Regions from separate parts of the Azospirillum sp. B2RO_4 genome, predicted to be linked through region 2. Evidence: riboswitches for the same ligand, from Rfam matches in the RefSeq annotation. Region 2 holds a riboswitch; each other region holds the start of a gene.
The links. A riboswitch is a leader RNA that binds a small molecule or an ion and turns the genes downstream of it on or off. The one in region 2 is predicted to bind thiamine pyrophosphate.

Region 1 (6,025 bases), 950 kb from region 2:
ACGCCGACGCCCCCGACACGCTGGGCGGCGACGAGGACGAGGAGGCGGAGACCCAGCGCCGCCGCTCACGCCCGCTGCGTTCCTACAAGATCCAGGAAGTGGTGAAGCGCCGGCAGGTCATGCTGGTGCAGGTGACGAAGGAAGAGCGCGGCAACAAGGGTGCGGCGCTGACCACCTACCTGTCGCTACCCGGCCGCTACTGCGTCCTGATGCCCAACACCGGCCGTGGCGGCGGGATTTCCCGCAAGATCACCAACCCGGCCGACCGCAAGCGCCTGAAGGAAATTCTGTCGGACCTCGACATTCCCGACGGCATGGCGGTCATCCTGCGCACCGCCGGCCTGGAGCGTTCCAAGCCCGAGATCAAGCGCGACCTGGAATATCTCCTGCGCCTGTGGGACGACATCCGCGAACAGACGCTGAAGTCGTCGGCGCCCTGCCTCATCTATGAAGAGGCGAACCTGATCAAGCGGTCGATCCGCGATCTCTATTCCAACGACATCGACGAGATCTGGGTCGAGGGCGAGGCCGGCTTCCGCACGGCGCGCGAGTTCATGGACATGCTGATGCCGGGCCATTCCCAGCGCGTCCAGCTGTACCGCGACAGCCAGATCCCGCTGTTCCACCGCTATCAGGTGGAAACGCAGATCGACGCCATCCACAGCCCGGTGGTGCAGCTGCGCTCCGGCGGCTACATCGTCATCAACCCGACCGAGGCGCTGGTCTCCATCGACGTCAACTCCGGCAAGTCGACCCGCGAGCGCAACATCGAGGAAACCGCCTACAAGACCAACCTGGAGGCCGCCGACGAGGTGGCGCGCCAGCTGCGTCTGCGCGATCTGGCCGGCCTGATCGTCATCGACTTCATCGACATGGAGGAGCCGCGGAACAACGCCGCCGTCGAGCGCCGCATGAAGGAGGCGATGAAGAACGACCGGGCACGCATCCAGCTCGGCCGCATCTCCGCCTTCGGCCTGCTGGAGCTGTCGCGCCAGCGTCTGCGTCCCTCCCTGCTGGAGACCAACTTCGAGCGTTGCCCGCACTGCTCGGGCACCGGCGTCGTCCGGTCGGTCGAATCCGCCTCGCTTCACGTCCTGCGCGCCATCGAGGAGGAGGGCATCCGCAAGCGGTCGTCGGAGATCACCATCTACGTCCCGACCTCCATCGCGCTCTACATCCTCAACCAGAAGCGCGGTGAGCTGGCCAAGATCGAAGAGCGTCATGCCTTCAGCGTCATGGTCCAGGCCGACGACACGCTGATCGCCCCGGACCATCGCCTGGAGCGCAACAAGGCCCGCCTGCCCGACGAGGATGTCGCGCTGGTCAGCGCCGACCGCGTGATGGCCGAGACCGACCGCGCGCTGGCCGCCGAGCCGGTCGAACCGGTGGAGGAGCCGGAAGCCGAGGTCGAAGCCGCCCAGGTCGAGGAGACCGCCGAGCGTGCCGAGACCAACGGCGATGGCAATGGCGAGGATCGCCGCCGCCGCCGTCGCCGCCGTCGCGGCCGTGGCCGTGACCGCGAGGATGGCCGGGTCGAGGGCGACACCGCCGAAGGCGAAGGCGAGACGGACGAAGCCGGTCAGGAAACCGAGGAGACCGCTCTGCCGGTTGCCGCCGAGGCGATCCCCGGCGCCGCCATCTCCGAACCCGCCGCCACCGACGCCGACTCGGCTGATGCCGATGGCGACGAGGACGACGAGGACGGTGACGACGAAACCGGCGCCGACGCCGGCGAGCGCAACGGCGAAGGCCGCAAGAAGCGCCGCCGCGGCAAGCGCGGTGGTCGTCGCCGGTCGCGCCGCGAGGGTGCGGAAGGCCTGGAGGGCGGCGAGGACGCCGTCTCCGAGCAGCCCGCCGCTCCGGCTCAGGCGACTCCGGCTCCGGTCGAAGCGAGCGACCTCGACTGGATCCTGGCCGGCGATACGGCTCCGGCGGCCGAGGAAGCCCCGGTTCCGGTACCCGCCACCGAGCCGCCGGTGACCGCTCCGGCCCCGGCCGAAGCGGCCGCTGTCAAGGCTCCGGCGAAGAAGGCGTCGCGCAAGCGCAAGGCTGCTGCCGAAGCCCCGGTGGAGGCCGCTCCCGTGGCCGCTCCGACCGTCGCCGAAGCTCCCGCCAAGGGCCGCAAGCGCAAGGCCGCCGCTGCGGTCGAGGCGCCCGCGGAAGCCGCAGCCGAAGCCGCGCCGGCCAAGAAGGCCTCGCGCAAGCGCAAGGCTGCCGCCGAAGCCCCGGTGGAGGCCGCTCCCGTGGCCGCTCCGGTCGCTGCCGAAGCCCCGGCCAAGGGCCGCAAGCGCAAGGCAGCTGCCGCCGCGGAAGCCCCGGCGGAGGTCGCGACCGACAAGGCTCCGGCCAAGAAGGCGTCGCGCAAGCGCAAGGCCGCTGCGGAGGCTCCGGCGGAGGCCGCGCCGGTCGCCGCCGCGCCGGCTCCGGTGCCCGCGCCGGCCGCCGAGCCCGTCAGCGAGCCGGCTCCCGCCGGTGACGAGGACGAGGCGAATGCCAAGCCGCGCCGCGGATGGTGGAAGCGGTAAGCCCAACGGCCCAACCGGGACCTCTGGAACGGGAAAAGGCGCCGCAAGGCGCCTTTTCCTTTTCCCGGACGTTATCATCCCTGCCACAGGACAGGTCGGACCATGAGCAAGGCCTTCACCCGCGAGAACGACACGCCCGAAGACGACGATCTCGACGAACCGGTACCGCTGCCGCAGGGTTTCAAGAACTACATGACCCCGCCCGGCTTCCAGCGCATGCAGGAGGAACTGCGCCACCTGCTGCGGGTGGAGCGGCCGAAGGTGGTGGAGGTGGTGTCCTGGGCCGCCGGCAACGGTGACCGGTCGGAGAATGGCGACTATCTCTACGGCAAGAAGCGCCTGCGCGAGATCGACCGCCGCATCCGCTTCCTGAACAAGCGGTTGGAATCGGCGGTGGTGGTCAATCCGCAGGATCAGAAGAACCGCGAACAGGTCTTCTTCGGCGCCACCGTCACCTATGCCCGCGAGGATGGGTCGGAGAACACCATCACCATCGTCGGCGCCGACGAGGTCGATCCCGACCGCGGCCATGTCAGCTGGATCTCTCCCATCGCCCGCGCCCTGCTGAAGGCGCGGGAGGGCGATCTTGTGGATGTCCGCACTCCGGCGGGGATGGAACAGGTCGAAGTGCTGGAGATCAGGTACGCCGGGTGAGGGGTGGTTGCTTTGGATGCCCCCTCCCCATCCCTCCCCCGCTCTCGGCCGGCCGAAGGCCGGTCCGATCGCGGGAGAGGGGGTAGGACGCTTGTCAACGTGAGCTATTCGCGAGGCGGCGGAGTTCCCTCTCCCGCGAGAGCGGGGGAGGGTTAGGGAGGGGGCATCAGTGCCGAGACTTCACTCCGCCGCCGGCTGGTAGATCTCCCCGCCCGACTCGCGGAACTTCTGCGACATCTCGGCCATGCCGGACTCCGCGGCGTCGCGGATTTCCTGCGTGATCTTCATCGAACAGAATTTCGGCCCGCACATCGAACAGAAATGCGCGGTCTTGGCACCTTCCGCCGGAAGGGTCTCGTCGTGGTAGGCCATCGCCGTGTCGGGATCGAGCGACAGGGCGAACTGGTCGCGCCAGCGGAAGGAGAAGCGGGCGCGCGACATGGCGTCGTCGCGCAGCCGCGCAGCCGGGTGGCCCTTGGCGAGGTCGGCGGCATGGGCGGCGATCTTATAGGCGATGACGCCGGCCTTCACGTCGTCGCGATCCGGCAGGCCCAGATGCTCCTTCGGCGTGACGTAGCAGAGCATCGCCGTGCCGAACCAGCCGATCATCGCCGCGCCGATGGCGCTGGTGATGTGGTCGTAACCCGGCGCGATGTCGGTCACCAAGGGCCCGAGCGTGTAGAAGGGCGCCTCGCCGCACAGCGCGATCTGCTTCTCGACATTGTGCTTGATCTTGTGCATCGGCACATGGCCCGGCCCCTCGATCATCACCTGAACGTCGCGCGCCCAGGCGATCTTGGTCAGCTCGCCCAGCGTCTCCAACTCGGCGAACTGCGCGGCGTCGTTGGCATCGGCCTGACTGCCGGGCCGCAGACCGTCACCCATCGACAGCGCCACGTCATAAGCGCGGCAGATCTCGACGATGTCGGCGAAATGATCGTAGAGGAAATTCTCGCGGTGATGCGCCAGACACCATTTGGCGATGATCGAGCCGCCGCGCGAGACGATCCCGGTCACCCGCTTGGCGGTCAGCGGGATGTGGCTCAGCCGCAGGCCGGCATGGATGGTAAAGTAATCGACGCCCTGCTCCGCCTGCTCGATCAGGGTGTCGCGGAACAGCTCCCAGGTCAGGTCTTCCGCCTTGCCCTTCACCTTCTCCAGCGCCTGATAGATCGGCACGGTGCCGATGGGAACCGGGGAGTTGCGCAGGATCCACTCGCGGGTCTGGTGGATGTCGGCACCGGTCGACAGGTCCATCACGGTGTCGGCGCCCCAGCGGATCGACCAGACCATCTTTTCCACCTCCTCCTCGATCGAGGAGGTCACGGCGGAGTTGCCGATGTTGGCGTTGATCTTGGTCAGGAAGTTGCGGCCGATGATCATCGGCTCCGACTCGGGGTGGTTGACGTTGGACGGGATGATCGCCCGCCCGCGCGCCACCTCGTCCCGGACGAATTCCGGGGTGATGAAGTCGGGGATCTCGGCGCCGAAATCCTCGCCGTCACGCCCCAATCCATTGGCCGCGTCCAGCGCCGCGGCGCGGCCGAGATTCTCGCGGACGGCGATGTATTCCATCTCCGCGGTGACGATGCCGCCGCGGGCGTAGGCCATCTGGGTCACCGCCCCGCCACCCTTGGCGCGCAGCACGCCGCTGTCGGTGGTCTCCACATCGCCACGGGCCAGGATCCAGTCGCGGCGGTGTTTGGCCAGCCCCGCGCGCACGTCGATGGCGACCGACTCGTCGGTGTAGGGACCGGAGGCGTCATAGACGGTCAGCGGCGGCTCGCCGCCCGACAGCGCGATCTCGCGCATGGCGACGCGCAGATCGGGAAAGCGCGTGCCGGGCACATGGATTTTCCGCGACGACGGCAGCGGGCCGGTCGAAATGCGGATGGCGTTCTCGTTGAAGTCCTTGGGCATTGGGTTTCTCCGTCGGAGTTGGGCGGACAAACCCGGGACTGCGGACGGAGGTGCGGTATCATCGTGCAGGCCATGCGCCCCATAGATATGGGGCCGATACGGCCGGACGGGGCGTGGTCGGCCCGTCACGAGGTCCCTCCCTTCGCCGGTATGACCCGGATCAGGTTCGAAGGGTCACCACGCTGCCGGCGACGATTGGCGCCGTCCGGCCGTTGGTATCTCAGCCCCCTGTCGGGACCCCCCTGGAATGCGCCCATCCTGCCGACGGAGAACGCGCCTGTCAAAAGGAAAGCGCCGCGGACGATCCGCCTGCCATATTGTGGAAAATCGCTACATCCAGCGCTTCGACCGCACATAGACCACCGGCAGCAACGCCGACAGCAGCATCAGCCCCAGGGCGCTGACATATCCGAAGGGCGAATCGCTGCCGGGCATGTCGGTGAAATTCATGCCGCCGATGCTGGCGACCAAGGTCGGCGGATAGAGCAGAACGGTCAGCACCGACACGATCTTCACGATTTCGTTCTGCTCGACGTTGATCTGGCCCAGTGCGGTATCCAGCGCCAACGCGACTTTGCCGGACAGAAAGCGGGCATACTGGTCGAGCCCGCGCAGGTCCTGCAGCGTGGTCTTGGCCCAGCGCCGCGTCGCCTTGCCGGAGTTCCAGCCGTCGCCGCGCGCCAGGAAATCGGTCATGCGGGAAAGGCTGGCCAGACTGACCCGCGCCTTGCCGATCAGATGGCCGGCATGGCCGATGCGCTTCAACGTCTGGGCATCGTCCAGCGTCTCGCCGCGCGAGCGCAGCTTGCGCCCGCGGAAATAGCGCCGGTTCAGCGCATCCAGCTCGACCCCGGTGCGCCGCAGCACGACGGAGGTGCGGTCGATCATGCCATCCACCAGCGCCGCCAGAACCAGCTCGCCACGGG
Region 2 (6,025 bases):
CCCGGCGGGAGCCGAATGCCGAAGAGGCCGCAAAGATCGAAGCGATCTGTCGTGAGCTGGCTGCCTGGGGCTATGGCGGTTTCACCGGTGGAACCCGCCACGACCCCCATCACGACCACCGCGTCGCGGCCTGACGGTGATTTGACACATGCTTGAGGGATGACTGCGCAGGCGATGGCGGGCCATAATGGGTCGTTCGCCATCGCCGCGGTCCCGTCGTGCTCCGTTTCCCATTCCGTACTGTCCTGATGTGCGCGGGCCGCCTGATCCCGGCATTGCCGCTGCTTTTGGCATTCGATCAAGCCGTGGCGGCCGATGCGGTGCGTTACGGAATACCGCTGCCGCCCGGCTATGTCGAGGAACCGGCGGTGCCGCCCGAGGATCCGCTTCCCCCCCCGCCGAAACCCCTTCCGCTGGCACCCGACCAACCAGTCGTCGTTGCGCCGGACGCTGCGGAGCTGTTGAAGGATTGCAAGCAGCAGGCCTTCACCGACTGCTTCCGCCTGTGGCAACCGCCGCCGCCACCCCCTCCGGAGCCGGAGAAGGAAACCGCGGGCCCCCCGCCGCCGCCGCCGGATCCCAAGGCGCCGCGTGAGCCGGCACAGGGTGGTCCGGTGCCGCCACCGCCGCCCGATCCCGCCAAGGAGGCCGCTGCCGCTGCAGCCGACCGCGCCACCTTCGATGCGCTGTCGAAGGCGCTGAAGGAGAGCGGGCTGGACGGCAGGGTTCTGCTGACCGACCCGAAGGGCGGCGATCCCGTGTTGAAGCTGGACAGCGTGCCCGCCAACCAGCCGGCGGCGAAGCGCTGAACCGCCATCCCCCTCAAGCCATCAGGAACCTTCCGACCATGACGGGTTTTCCGCTTCCCGACATCGACCGAGTTTCCGACCTGATCCGCTCCGTCGCACGGACGGAGATCATGCCGTATTTCCAAAAGCTCGACGCATCGGGCATCCGGCAGAAGACCGGCCCGACCGACCTCGTCACCCTGGCGGACGAGGCGGCGGAGCGGGCCTTGACCCCGGCGCTGTCGGCCCTGCTGCCGGGCAGCCGCGTCATCGGCGAGGAGGCGGCGTCGGAGGACGAGCGCGTGCTCGACCGCATCCATGGCGACGATCCGGTCTGGATCATCGATCCTGTGGACGGCACCATCAATTTCGCCCAGGGCCGGCCGATGTTCGCGGTGATTGTGGCGCTCGCCTGGAAGGGCGAAACGGTCGCCGGCTGGATCCATGATCCGGTCGACGGGCGGATGGCGACGGCGGTGAAGGGGCAAGGCGCCCGGCTGAACGGCAGCCGCGTCCATGTCGCGCCGGCCGTGCCGCTGCCGCAGATGGTCGGCGCGCTGTCGACGCGCTTCTGCGCCGAGGAATTGGGGCGGCAGTTGGAGGAGCGCAGCGCCGGGCTGGGCGAGCGTGTCTGCCTGTCGAGCGCCGCGCAGGAGTATCTGCGGCTGCTGGAGGGGCGGGCGCATTACTCGCTCTATCACCGGCTGATGCCGTGGGACCATGCGGCCGGTGTGCTGATGCATGCGGAGGCCGGCGGCTATTCGGCGCTGATCGACGGCACGCCCTATCGGCCGGGGCTGCTCAACGGCAGCATCCTGTTGGCGCCCGACCGCGAAAACTGGCAGGCGCTGCAGGGGCAGTTGTTTGGGTGAGTGTGGGAGGGGGGAGTGTTTTGCCCCCTCCCTAACCCTCCCCCGCTTTGCGGGAGAGGGAACTCCGCCTATCCTTTGCAGAGCGTCAGGCTGACAAGCATTCGATCCCCTCTCCCTCGAAGAGGGGGAGGGATAGGGAGGGGGGCATCCGCCGCACACCCCTCCCCGCACCCCTCAATGCGTCAGCAGCACCGGCAGGGTCAGCCCTTCCAGCACGGTGCGGGTGGCGCCGCCCAGCACCAGCTCGCGCAGTCGGGAGTGGCCATAGGCGCCCATCACCAGCAGATCTGCGCCCTGGTCGCCGCAGCAGGACAGGATCATGTCGCCGACCTCACCACCGGACGCGATGACCGACTGCGGGCGGGCGGCGATGCCGTGGCGGTGCAGCCAGTCGACCAGATCGGCGGCATCGTTGGTGTGCTGGCCCGGCGGTTCGACCGACAGGACGGTGACGGAATCCGCCGCTTCCAGGAAGGGCATGGCGGCGCGGACGGCGCGGGCCGATTCGGGGCTGTTCTTCCAGGCGACCAGCACATGGCGGCCGATCGGCGCGGTCGCCGGCTGCTTCGGCGGCAGGACCAACACCGGAGTGGGGGTCTCCAGAGGCAGGCGGTCGGGAATATGGTGCAGCGACACCCGTTCGCCTGCACGCACCGCGGCCGACTGAACCACCACAACCAGATCGGCGTAGGAGGCGCGCTCTGCCAGCAGATCGACGTGGTCGCCCTCCTCCAGCGTCCAGTCGAAGGACAGGCCGTCGAGCGCCTGACGCACCTCCCGCTCGATGCGCTCGGCATTCTCGTGGGCGATGGCGGTGGCTTCCGCCATGTAGCCGTAGGAGGCGGCGCGGCCGGTGGCGCCCGCCGGCATCGACACCGGGGTGGCGATGTAGAGCGCCTGGATGTGGGCGGAGAAGCGCTTGGCCAGGGCGGCGGCCACCGCCAGACGGCTGGCGTGGGCGTCGTCGTTGGCCATGTGCAGCAGGATGGTCTTGATCGGCATGCCCTCGCGTCTCCCAATCTTATGCGTCGGCCCGCCATCGGCGCGGAGTGTCGGCCGGCGGAGCGCTTTCTCTTCAGATAACGCTCCGCCGCGACAAATGGCAATGACTGCAAGCAGATGGGGTTACTTGACCACCACCGCATAGTGGTCGAGCGGCGCCACCGCCTTGATCAGGCCGCGCGCCTTCAGGAACTCGGCAAAGCGGGTGTAGCGTTCGCCATCCAGGGCGGCCGGGCTGTGGGAGAATCGCGGCAGCGTGTCGGCCCAGGCGCGGCGGTTCAGTTCGTCGTTCAGCTCCGGGCGGCCCTTGACGAAGGCGGCCTGCGATTCCTCCGGATGGTTCAGGATGTAGAGCGTCGCGCGCTCCACCGCCGCCAGGAAGCGCTTGAAGCGCGGGTCGTTCGCCTTGTCCTTGCGGGCGACCAGGATCAGCTCGTCATAGGGCGGCACCCCTTCCTCCTCCGGGTAGAAGGCACGGCCGGGATGATTTTCGATCGCCATCTGGTTCAGCTCGAAGTTGCGGAAGGCGCCTATCACGGCATCGACCTGCCCCGACAGCAGCGACGGCGAGAGCGAGAAGTTGACGTTCACCAGCTCGACGTCCTTCAGGCTCAGCCCCTCCTTCTCCAGCATGGCGCCGAGGAGAGCATCCTCGAAACCGGCGATGGAATAGCCGACCTTGCGGCCCTTCAGGTCCTTCAGCGTCTTCACCGGCCCGTCGCGCAGCACGACGACGGAGTTCAGCGGCGTCGACACCAGCGTGCCGATGCGGACCAGCGGCAGCCCTTCGTCCACCTGCAGGATCAACTGCGGCTGGTAGGAGACGGCGATGTCGGTGCCGCCGGCGGCGACCAGCTTCGGCGGATCGTTGGGGTCGGCCGGGGCGGTCAGCGTCACGTCCAGCCCGGCATCCTTGAAGAAGCCCTTCTCCTGCGCCACCACCAGCGGGGCATGGTCGGGGTTGACGAACCAGTCCAGCATCACGGACAGCTTGTCCTGGGCCAGGGCCGGAAGCGAGGTCATCAGGCTGGCAGCCATCAGGCCGGCGCCAATTATTTGTTTGATTGGCAGGTGCTTCATCGGGAAACTTTCCCCCTTCAAGGGCAGGTGAATTAAGGGTTGGCGTCTTCTGCAGGTTGGGTATCGGGTTGCCAGGGCAGGGCGCGGCGGGCCAGCGCATCGACGGCGGCGTACAGCGTCACCGCGAACAGCCCCAGCACCAGCACGGCGGCGAACAGAAGGTCGATCTGCATGCGGGCGTTGGCATGCAGCATCAGGTAGCCGAGGCCGGAGGACGACCCCACCCATTCGCCGATCACCGCGCCGATGGGCGCCACCGCGGCGGCGACGCGCACGCCGGACCAGAAGGCGGGCAGGGCGGCCGGCAGGCGGATGCTCCACAGGATGGCGGCGGGCGAGGCGCCCATGGTGCGGGCAAGGTCGAGCCAGCCGGGATCGGTGCGCCGCAGCCCGTCGAACAGCGCGGTCGTCACCGGGAAATAGATGACCAGCACCGCCATGGCGATCTTGGAGGCCATGCCGTAGCCCAGCCACAGGACCAGCAGCGGCGCCAGGGCGAAGACCGGGATCGCCTGACTGACCAGAAGCAGTGGCATCAGCCAGCGCCGCGCGGTGCGGAAGCGCGCCAGCAGCAACGCGCTGACCCCGCCCAGCGCCACGCCGGCGACCAGCCCGATCAGGATCTCCGACAGGGTCGTCAGGCCATGGGCCAGCAGCAGGGGTGCCTGCCGCTGCATGGCATCGGCCACCGCCAGCGGGCTGGGCAGCAGGTAGCGCGGCAGGCCGGTGGCCCAGACCAGCGCCTGCCAGCCGGCGACCAGCACCAGCAGCGTGACCAGGGCGCGCAGCAGCGCCTTCATTCCGCCAGCCTCCGCAGCAACTCGGCCTGATGGGCCAGCAGGCTGGGATCGTCGACGCGGCGCGGCACCGGGCCGGACGGCTCTAGCGCCGGCCCCATCACGGCGGGACGGCCGGTCATCACATGCAGGCGGTCGCCGATGCGTAGCGCCTCCAGCGGGTCGTGGGTGACCATCAGGACGGTGCGGCCGGCTAAGGTTTCCGCCGCGGTCTCCTGCAAGCGCAGCCGGGTGATGGCGTCGAGCGCGGAGAAGGGCTCGTCCATCAGGACCAGCGGCTTGTCCTCCATCAGCGTGCGCGCCAATGCGACGCGCTGCCGCTGTCCGCCGGACAGGGCGGCCGGACGATCGCGCTCCCGCCCCGCCAGACCGACGCGGTCCAGCAATGCGCGGGCCTGCTCCACCCGCGCCGGGCCGGGCCGGCGGTGGCGCAGCCGGTCGCCCAGGAGGACATTGTCGAGGACGGTCAGCCAGGGCAGCAGCAGGTCCTGCTGCGCCATGTAGGCGATGCGGCCGGCCAGCGGTTGGCCATCGCCGGTGACGACCTGCGTCGGCGGTTCCGGCTCGGCCAGACCGGCGAGGATGCGCAGCAGGGTGGTCTTGCCGACGCCGCTCGGTCCCAGCAGGCAGGTGGTGCGGCCGGCCGGCAGATCCAGCGTCAGGTCGGAGAACAGCAGCGTGCCGCCATAGGTCAGCCGGGCGCGCAAGATCGTCACCGAAAGCGGCGTCATGGCTAGCATATCGGTCTGGCGGAGAAGGAGAGGGGGCGGTCCCGCATCACTGATCCCTACGCCGGCATGAACCGGATCAGGTTCCAGGGGTCGTCCCGCAACAGGACCTCTCAGCCGCCCATCGGCTCCCCCCAGTGAAGGCGGCGACTATAGGCGCGGACGATCCGTGACCGCAAGCATTGCCGGATCGGACTTCCGGCACTTGGAATACGGCCGGGGGAAGCCGGCCAGCGGAAGCCCGGCCTTGGAAGCGGGCGCTTGACCGGCGCGTGGCCGCGCCTAGTTTCTGGCGGGCATCATGGAGTGTCCGCCCTGACCACGCCCTTCCGTACCCCGCTGTTCATCGGCGGCGAGATCTATCGCGGCTCGACCTATGGGCCGAAACATCCGCTGGCGATCCCGCGCGTTTCGACCGTCATCGACCTCAGCCGCGCCATGGGCTGGCTGCCGGACGAGGTCTATCTGGACACCCATGTGGCGAGCGAACGGGAACTGGCGCGCTTCCACACCGCCGACTATATCGCGGCGCTGAAACGGGCGGAAGCCGAACAGCGGGTCGATGAGGCCACCGCGGCCCGCCACAATCTCGGCAAGCTGGAGAACCCGGTCTTCGCCGAGATGTACCGGCGGCCGGCCCACAGCAGCGGGTCGGCGTTGCAGGCAGCCCGGATCCTGGGCGACCGGCCGGCCGGGCTGGTCTATGCCCCGGCGGCGGGAACGCACCATGCGCGGCGCGACCGGGCCAGCGGATTCTG
Region 3 (6,025 bases), on a different replicon from region 2:
AGAGCACCCAATGGGTGGCGATCACCAGGACCAGCGTCACCCATATCAGCACATTGTTACCGTTCAACAATTCGCGGTAGACCGGCCCCAGCACCGGGATCCCGGACAGGGTCTCCACCCCCGGCAACTCGACCGCGGGGATGCGCGCCTGATTGGGCAGAAGCGGGGTCTGGCCGCCCTGCTGGAACCAGGCATAGGCCAGCGTCGGCGCCAGCCCGGCAACCAGGATGTTGATCGCCATGCCCGACACCACCTGATTGCCGTTGTGGGTGATGCAGGCGAAGCCGTGGACCAGCGCCAGCGCCACACCGGCGGCGATGCCCGCCAGCAGACCGAGCCAGGGATTTAGCGTCGTCGAGGCGACGGCGGCGGAGAAGAAAGCGCCGGCCAGCATCTTGCCCTCCAGCCCGATGTCGACCACGCCCGACCGCTCGCAATACATGCCGGCGAAGGCGGCAAGCACCAGCGGCGTCGCCACCCGGATGGTGGCGCTCAGCAGCTGCAGCGCCAGAAGAAGTGCGTCCTCCATCGCTCAGCCCCTCCCCGTATCGGCGGTGGCGGTGGTGCCGCGGCGGCGGAACAGCGCCTCCACCTGCGGCTTGAACAGGTTCTCCATCGCGCCGGCGAACAGGATGACCAGACCCTGGATCACCATCACCAGTTCGCGGTTGATCGTGGGATAGTCGAAGGACAGCTGGCCGCCGCCCTGCGCCAGAACCCCGAACAGCAAGGCGGCCAGAATGATCCCGACCGGATGGTTGCGCCCCATCAGCGCCACGGCGATGCCGACGAAGCCGACGCCGCCGGTGAAGTTCAGGATCACCCGGTGCTGCACGCCAAGGATTTCGTTCACTCCGACGAAGCCGGCCAGCGCGCCGGAGATCAGCATGGCGATGATGATGTTGCGCGACGGCGAGATGCCGGCATAGACCGCCGCCCGCTCGTTCCGGCCGACGGTGCGCAGCTCGTAGCCCCAGCGGGTGCGGCGCAGGAAGATGTGGAACAGCAGGCAGCAGGCCAGCGCCCACAGGAAGGACAAATTCAGCGGCGAGGCCGGAATGGTGATGCCGAACCAGCCAAGCGCCCGGTCCATCGACGGTAGCCAGACGCCGGGATCGAACTCGCGGGTTTCCGGCGACTGGCTGCCGGGGCGGATCAGCACGTCCACCAGCAGCCAGGTCATGATCGACGCGGCAATAAAATTGAACATGATCGTCGTGATGACGATGTGGCTGCCGCGCTTGGCCTGCAGCCAGGCCGGGATGAAGGCCCAGGCTGCGCCGAACAATGCCGACGCCAGCACCGCCAGCAGCGCCACCACCGGCCAGGGCCAGCCGGTCAGCGCCAGCGCCACCAGCCCGGCGCCGAGCCCGCCGAGATAAGCCTGCCCCTCGCCGCCGATGTTGAACAGCCCGCAATGAAAGGCGATGGCGACCGCCAGCCCGGTGAAGATGTAGTCGGTGGTATAATAAAGGGTGTAGCCGATTGCCTCCGGGTATCCCAGAGCCTCCGACAGCAGCAGCGACAGCACGTCGACCGGATTCTCGCCGATCACCAGGATCACCAGCCCCGACAGCACGAAGGCCGCGACGAGGTTGAGGACCGGCAGCAGCGCATATCCGACCCAGCCCGGCACGGCGCCCGGCTGTCCCTTACCCGACCCGCTCAGCAGCACCGGCGTCTCCTGGATTGCCCCCGCCGGGATTCTTAACCGCCAATGCTCTGCCGACCAAGCATTTCATCGCACCGGAAACACTGCGGGTGCCGTGAGTTAGAAGGATTACAAAACTCTTGCCGCAGCGCAGCAATCTGGCATGCTCCTAAACCATAATATTTTTACGGTTATGGAGCACGCCCGATGCCGCTCGACATTCCGCAGACCTTCCGCCACCACGTCTTCTGCTGTGCCCAACAACGCCCGCCTGGCCATCCGCGCGGCAGTTGCGCCGCCAAGGGCGCGCATCCGCTGTGGCAGCGGCTCGATCAGAAAATACAGGCGAAGGGGTTGGCCGACATCGGTATGGCGATGACGGGCTGCCTCGGCTTCTGCTCCGCCGGGCCGCTGATGGTGGTCTATCCGGAGGGCATCTGGTACCGGCCGGAAACGGCGGAGGACATCGACGAGATCGTCGAATCGCATCTGGTGAACGACACGCCGGTGGAGCGGCTGGTGATGGTGCTGACGAGGTAGAGTATTGGCTGACGATGCCCCCACCCCAACCCTCCCCCGCTGGGCGGGGGAGGGGGTAAGTGCTTGTTTCGAAAAATAGCGGCAGTCCCTCCCCCGCCCAGCGGGGGAGGATAGGTGGGGGCATTCGAAGCCTGAATCTCTCCAAGCCCACGCCTACCAGACCTGCGGTTGCGGCATTGGGACGCGGGCGGATTTGCCCATAATGTGGGCACCTTCCGCCATTGCCGTCCCGAACAGATCCATGACCGACGCCGAAACCGCCGACCTGCTGCCTGCCGAGGCCGATTCGGTTCCCTATGCCGTCGGCTGCTTCCTGGGTGCGATTCTGCTGTTCGCGGCGATGGACACGCTCATCAAGTTCCTGACCGCCGATTACCCGGTGCCGCAGCTGATGTTCGTGCGCTCGCTGGTCGCCTTCCTGCTGGTCGGCGGTTACACGCTGTGGCGCGGCGGCGGGATCGCGGCGATGCGGACGCGGCGGCCATTGGGCCATGTCTGGCGCGCCTTCGCCGGGCTGATCTCGATGGGATGCTTCTTCTATGCCTTCCGCGAACTGCCGCTGGCCGACGTCTATGTGCTGAGCTTCGCCGGGCCGCTGTTCATCACCGCCCTGTCCGCCCCGCTGCTGGGGGAGCCGGTGGGCTGGCGGCGCTGGGCGGCGGTGGTGGTCGGGTTCGGCGGCGTGGTGGTGATGGCGCAGCCTTCGGCCGGGGCGCCGCTGGTGCCGGTTCTGGTCGGTCTTTGCGCCGCCCTGTTCTATGCGCTGGCGGCGCTCGCCGTGCGCGGGCTGTCGCGGACGGAGACCAGCGCGTCCATCGTGCTCTATCTGCTGCTGACGACGACGGTGGTCAGCGGGGCGCTGACGGTGCCGGTGTGGACGGCGCCGACCGGCTTCGCGCTGGGGCTCATGGCGCTGGTCGGCGCGATCGGCGCCGGGGCGCAGGTTCTGCTGACCCAGGCCTTCCGCCGCGCGCCTCCGGCGGTGGTGGCGCCCTTCGAGTACACCGGCATGGTGTGGGCCAGCCTGTTCGGCTGGCTGGTGTTCGGCGATTTGCCGACCATGCCGGTGATCGCCGGCGCCATGGTCATCATCGGCAGCGGCCTCTACATCCTGCATCGTGAAACGCTGGTGGCGCGCCGCCGGCTGGGTTCTTGACAGGACGGGGCCGGCGGCGACACTCTCGCCGCCTGTTCACGGCTGGGGTGCCCCTGCCTTCGCCGGATCGGCGGATGCGGGGGCTGAGACAACACCCATCGAACCTGATCCGGGTCATGCCGGCGAAGGGAGCCGACCGGAACCCGACGGATCGGCCGCAAACGCCCCGTCCCCTCCGCGTCGCTCCGGCCGCCGGCGCGAGTTGAGGAGTTTTCGGTCATGCGGCGCGCGCTTTCCCTTCTGATCGGCCTGCTGGCGGCCACGTCCTGCCTGTCTGCGGCGGCGCGGGCCGACGATACGCTGTCCTTCCCGGTGCTGGTTCCGCTGACCGGTTTCCTGTCGCTGGAGGGCACCAGCCAGCGCAACGGCGCGGTGCTGGCGCTGAAGCAGACGCCGGCCGGCGTCGCCATCGCGTCGGAGGTCGTCGACACCGGCACCTCGCCCGAGGCGGCGGTGACGGCGCTGGAGCGGGCGGCCGGCAGCGGCACCGTCGGGGCGGTCGCCGCCAGCATGCTCGGCACCCAGATGCTGGCGATGCTGCCGCTGGCGCAGGAGTTGAAGCTGCCGCTGGTCACCGTGTCGGGCACCGCCTCGATCACCGAGCAGGGCAACCCCTGGGTCTTCCGCTTCTTCCCCGGCGACGCCGTGACCAAATCCGCCCACGCCCGCTATGTGGTGGAGGAGCTGGGCAAGCTGCATCCGGCGATCATCTATCAGACCACCGCCTATGGGCAGAGCGGCAAGACCCATCTCGACGCCGCCTTCAAGGCGCTGGGCGTCACCCCGGTGTTCGAGGAGGGGGTGGACCCGGCGGCCAAGGACCTGCTGCCGGTGCTGACCAAGGCGCTGGCCGCCAAGCCGGACGTGCTGGTGCTGCACCTTCATTCCGGCCCGACCGCGCTGCTGCTGCGGCAGGCGGCGTCCAGCGGCGTGACCCTGCCCATCGTCGCCGGCTCCGCCATGCATCAGCCGAGCACCGCGGCCCTGCTGGAACCGGCGGAGCTGAAGGGCGTCTGCGCCGAGACCGCGGCCTCGCCGATTTCGGGCGACACGCCGGAGATCAAGGCCTTCACCGACGCCTACCGCAGCGCTTTCGGCAAGGAGCCGGACGCCTTCGCGCTCGGCCAGTATGACGGCATGACCATGGTGCTGGAGGCGGTGAAGGCCGGCGCGCGGACGCCGGACGCCATCCGTAAGGCGTTGTCGACAGGGACGTTCAAAGGTCTCGCCATGACCTACAAGTCGGACGGCAAGGGCAACATGGCCCATTCCGCCGTCATCGTCTGCTATGACGGGACCAGCCGCGTGCCGACGCTGGTGAAGCGGTACGACGACCCGACACTCGCGGCGAAGTGAGCCGATGGCGGCGTTTCAACTGCTGGTCAACGGGGTGGCGCTGGGGGCGGCCTATGCCCTGGTGGCGCTTGGCTTCGTGCTGGTGCTGAACGCCACCTCGGCGGTGAATTTCGCCCAGGGCGATCTCGTCATGGCCGGCGGGCTGCTGGCGGTGGCGCTGGCTCCGCTGATCCCTCTGCCGGGCATCGTCCTGCTGCCGGTGGTTCTCGTGCTGATGGCGGCGCTGGGGCTGCTGCTGGCGCTGGCGGCCTATCTGCCGTTGCGGCGCCGGCCGCCGGTGTCGGTCTTCATCAGCACCATCGCGGTCGGCATCATCCTGCAGAACGGCGCGGCGATCCTGTTCGGGCCGGAGCCGCGCGCCGCGCCGCCGCTGTTCGGGGACGATACCCTTCATATCGCCGGGCTGGCGGTGCCGGAACAGTCGCTCGCCATCGTCGCGGTGGCGGCCCTGCTGATCGGCGCGCAGCAATGGGTGTTCGCCCGCACGCAACTTGGCCGCCGGCTGCGCGCGACGGCGCAGGACCCGGAGATGGCGCGGGCCTGCGGCGTGCCGGTCACCGCCATGATCCTGGTGACCTTCGCCATCGGTGCCGCCTGCGCCGGGGCGGCCGGGCTGCTGCTGGCCAACCGCTATTTCGTCACGCCGACCTCCGGCGGGGACCTGATCCTGAAGGCCTACATCGCGGTGACGGTCGGCGGCTGGGGCTCCGTGCCGGGGGCCGTGGTGGGGGCATTGCTGATCGCGCTGTTCGAGGTCGGGGTTTCGTCGGTGCTCTCCTATCCGGTGGCGCTGGGGGCCTTGTACCTGACGCTGCTGGCGATCCTGGTTCTGCGTCCGCAAGGGCTGTTCGGCGAAGCGGTGCGCCGCCGTGGCTGAACCACACTCCCCGCTGAACATCCCCTCTCCCCCCCGGGGAGAGGGTCAGGGTGAGGGGGTTCCGCTTGCCGGACGGTCCTCGCCGCGCGTCCCCCTCACCCCAACCCTCTCCCCGGGGGGGAGAGGGAGCAGGGTCGCGGTGGAGAGTGTCATTCTCACCGCCAGCGCGCTGGCGCTGCTGGTCTACGCGCTCGCCTTCGCTTCGCCCTATGGCCTCCGCGTCCTGACCGTGGCCGGGGTCTATGCGCTGGCGACTTTCGGCTTCCAGATCGTCTTCGGCCTGTGCGGTGCGCTGTCGCTGGCCCAGGGCGCTTTCTTCGGGGTCGGCGCCTATGTGACCGGCATTCTCGGCAGCCGCTATGGGCTCGGCTTCGAGGCGACCTTTCCGCTGTCGATGCTGGTTCCGTTTCTGCTGGCGTTGCCGGTCGGGTTGGCGGTGCTGCGG

Region 1: another riboswitch for thiamine pyrophosphate. It lies ahead of thiC (phosphomethylpyrimidine synthase ThiC); the one in region 2 lies ahead of PWS46_RS06445 (ABC transporter ATP-binding protein).
Region 3: another riboswitch for thiamine pyrophosphate. It lies ahead of PWS46_RS19975 (ABC transporter substrate-binding protein); the one in region 2 lies ahead of PWS46_RS06445 (ABC transporter ATP-binding protein).

What each region holds. Positions count from the first base shown of each region.
Region 1 is NZ_CP118485.1:414,752-420,776, reverse strand. It holds gene PWS46_RS01825 (Rne/Rng family ribonuclease) at 1-2,525, shown strand, start outside; gene greB (transcription elongation factor GreB) at 2,628-3,179, shown strand; gene thiC (phosphomethylpyrimidine synthase ThiC) at 3,360-5,099, opposite strand; TPP riboswitch at 5,220-5,353, opposite strand; gene PWS46_RS01810 (magnesium transporter CorA family protein) at 5,430-6,025, opposite strand, start outside.
Region 2 is NZ_CP118485.1:1,361,749-1,367,773, reverse strand. It holds gene PWS46_RS06475 (hypothetical protein) at 1-134, shown strand, start outside; gene PWS46_RS06470 (hypothetical protein) at 288-809, shown strand; gene PWS46_RS06465 (inositol monophosphatase family protein) at 848-1,660, shown strand; gene PWS46_RS06460 (universal stress protein) at 1,835-2,662, opposite strand; gene PWS46_RS06455 (ABC transporter substrate-binding protein) at 2,786-3,742, opposite strand; gene PWS46_RS06450 (ABC transporter permease) at 3,775-4,542, opposite strand; gene PWS46_RS06445 (ABC transporter ATP-binding protein) at 4,539-5,279, opposite strand; TPP riboswitch at 5,306-5,412, opposite strand; gene PWS46_RS06440 (acetoin utilization protein AcuC) at 5,574-6,025, shown strand, end outside.
Region 3 is NZ_CP118487.1:536,437-542,461, reverse strand. It holds gene PWS46_RS19995 (ABC transporter permease) at 1-529, opposite strand, end outside; gene PWS46_RS19990 (ABC transporter permease) at 533-1,675, opposite strand; gene PWS46_RS19985 ((2Fe-2S) ferredoxin domain-containing protein) at 1,859-2,191, shown strand; gene PWS46_RS19980 (DMT family transporter) at 2,433-3,347, shown strand; TPP riboswitch at 3,381-3,495, shown strand; gene PWS46_RS19975 (ABC transporter substrate-binding protein) at 3,567-4,703, shown strand; gene PWS46_RS19970 (branched-chain amino acid ABC transporter permease) at 4,708-5,580, shown strand; gene PWS46_RS19965 (branched-chain amino acid ABC transporter ATP-binding protein/permease) at 5,720-6,025, shown strand, end outside.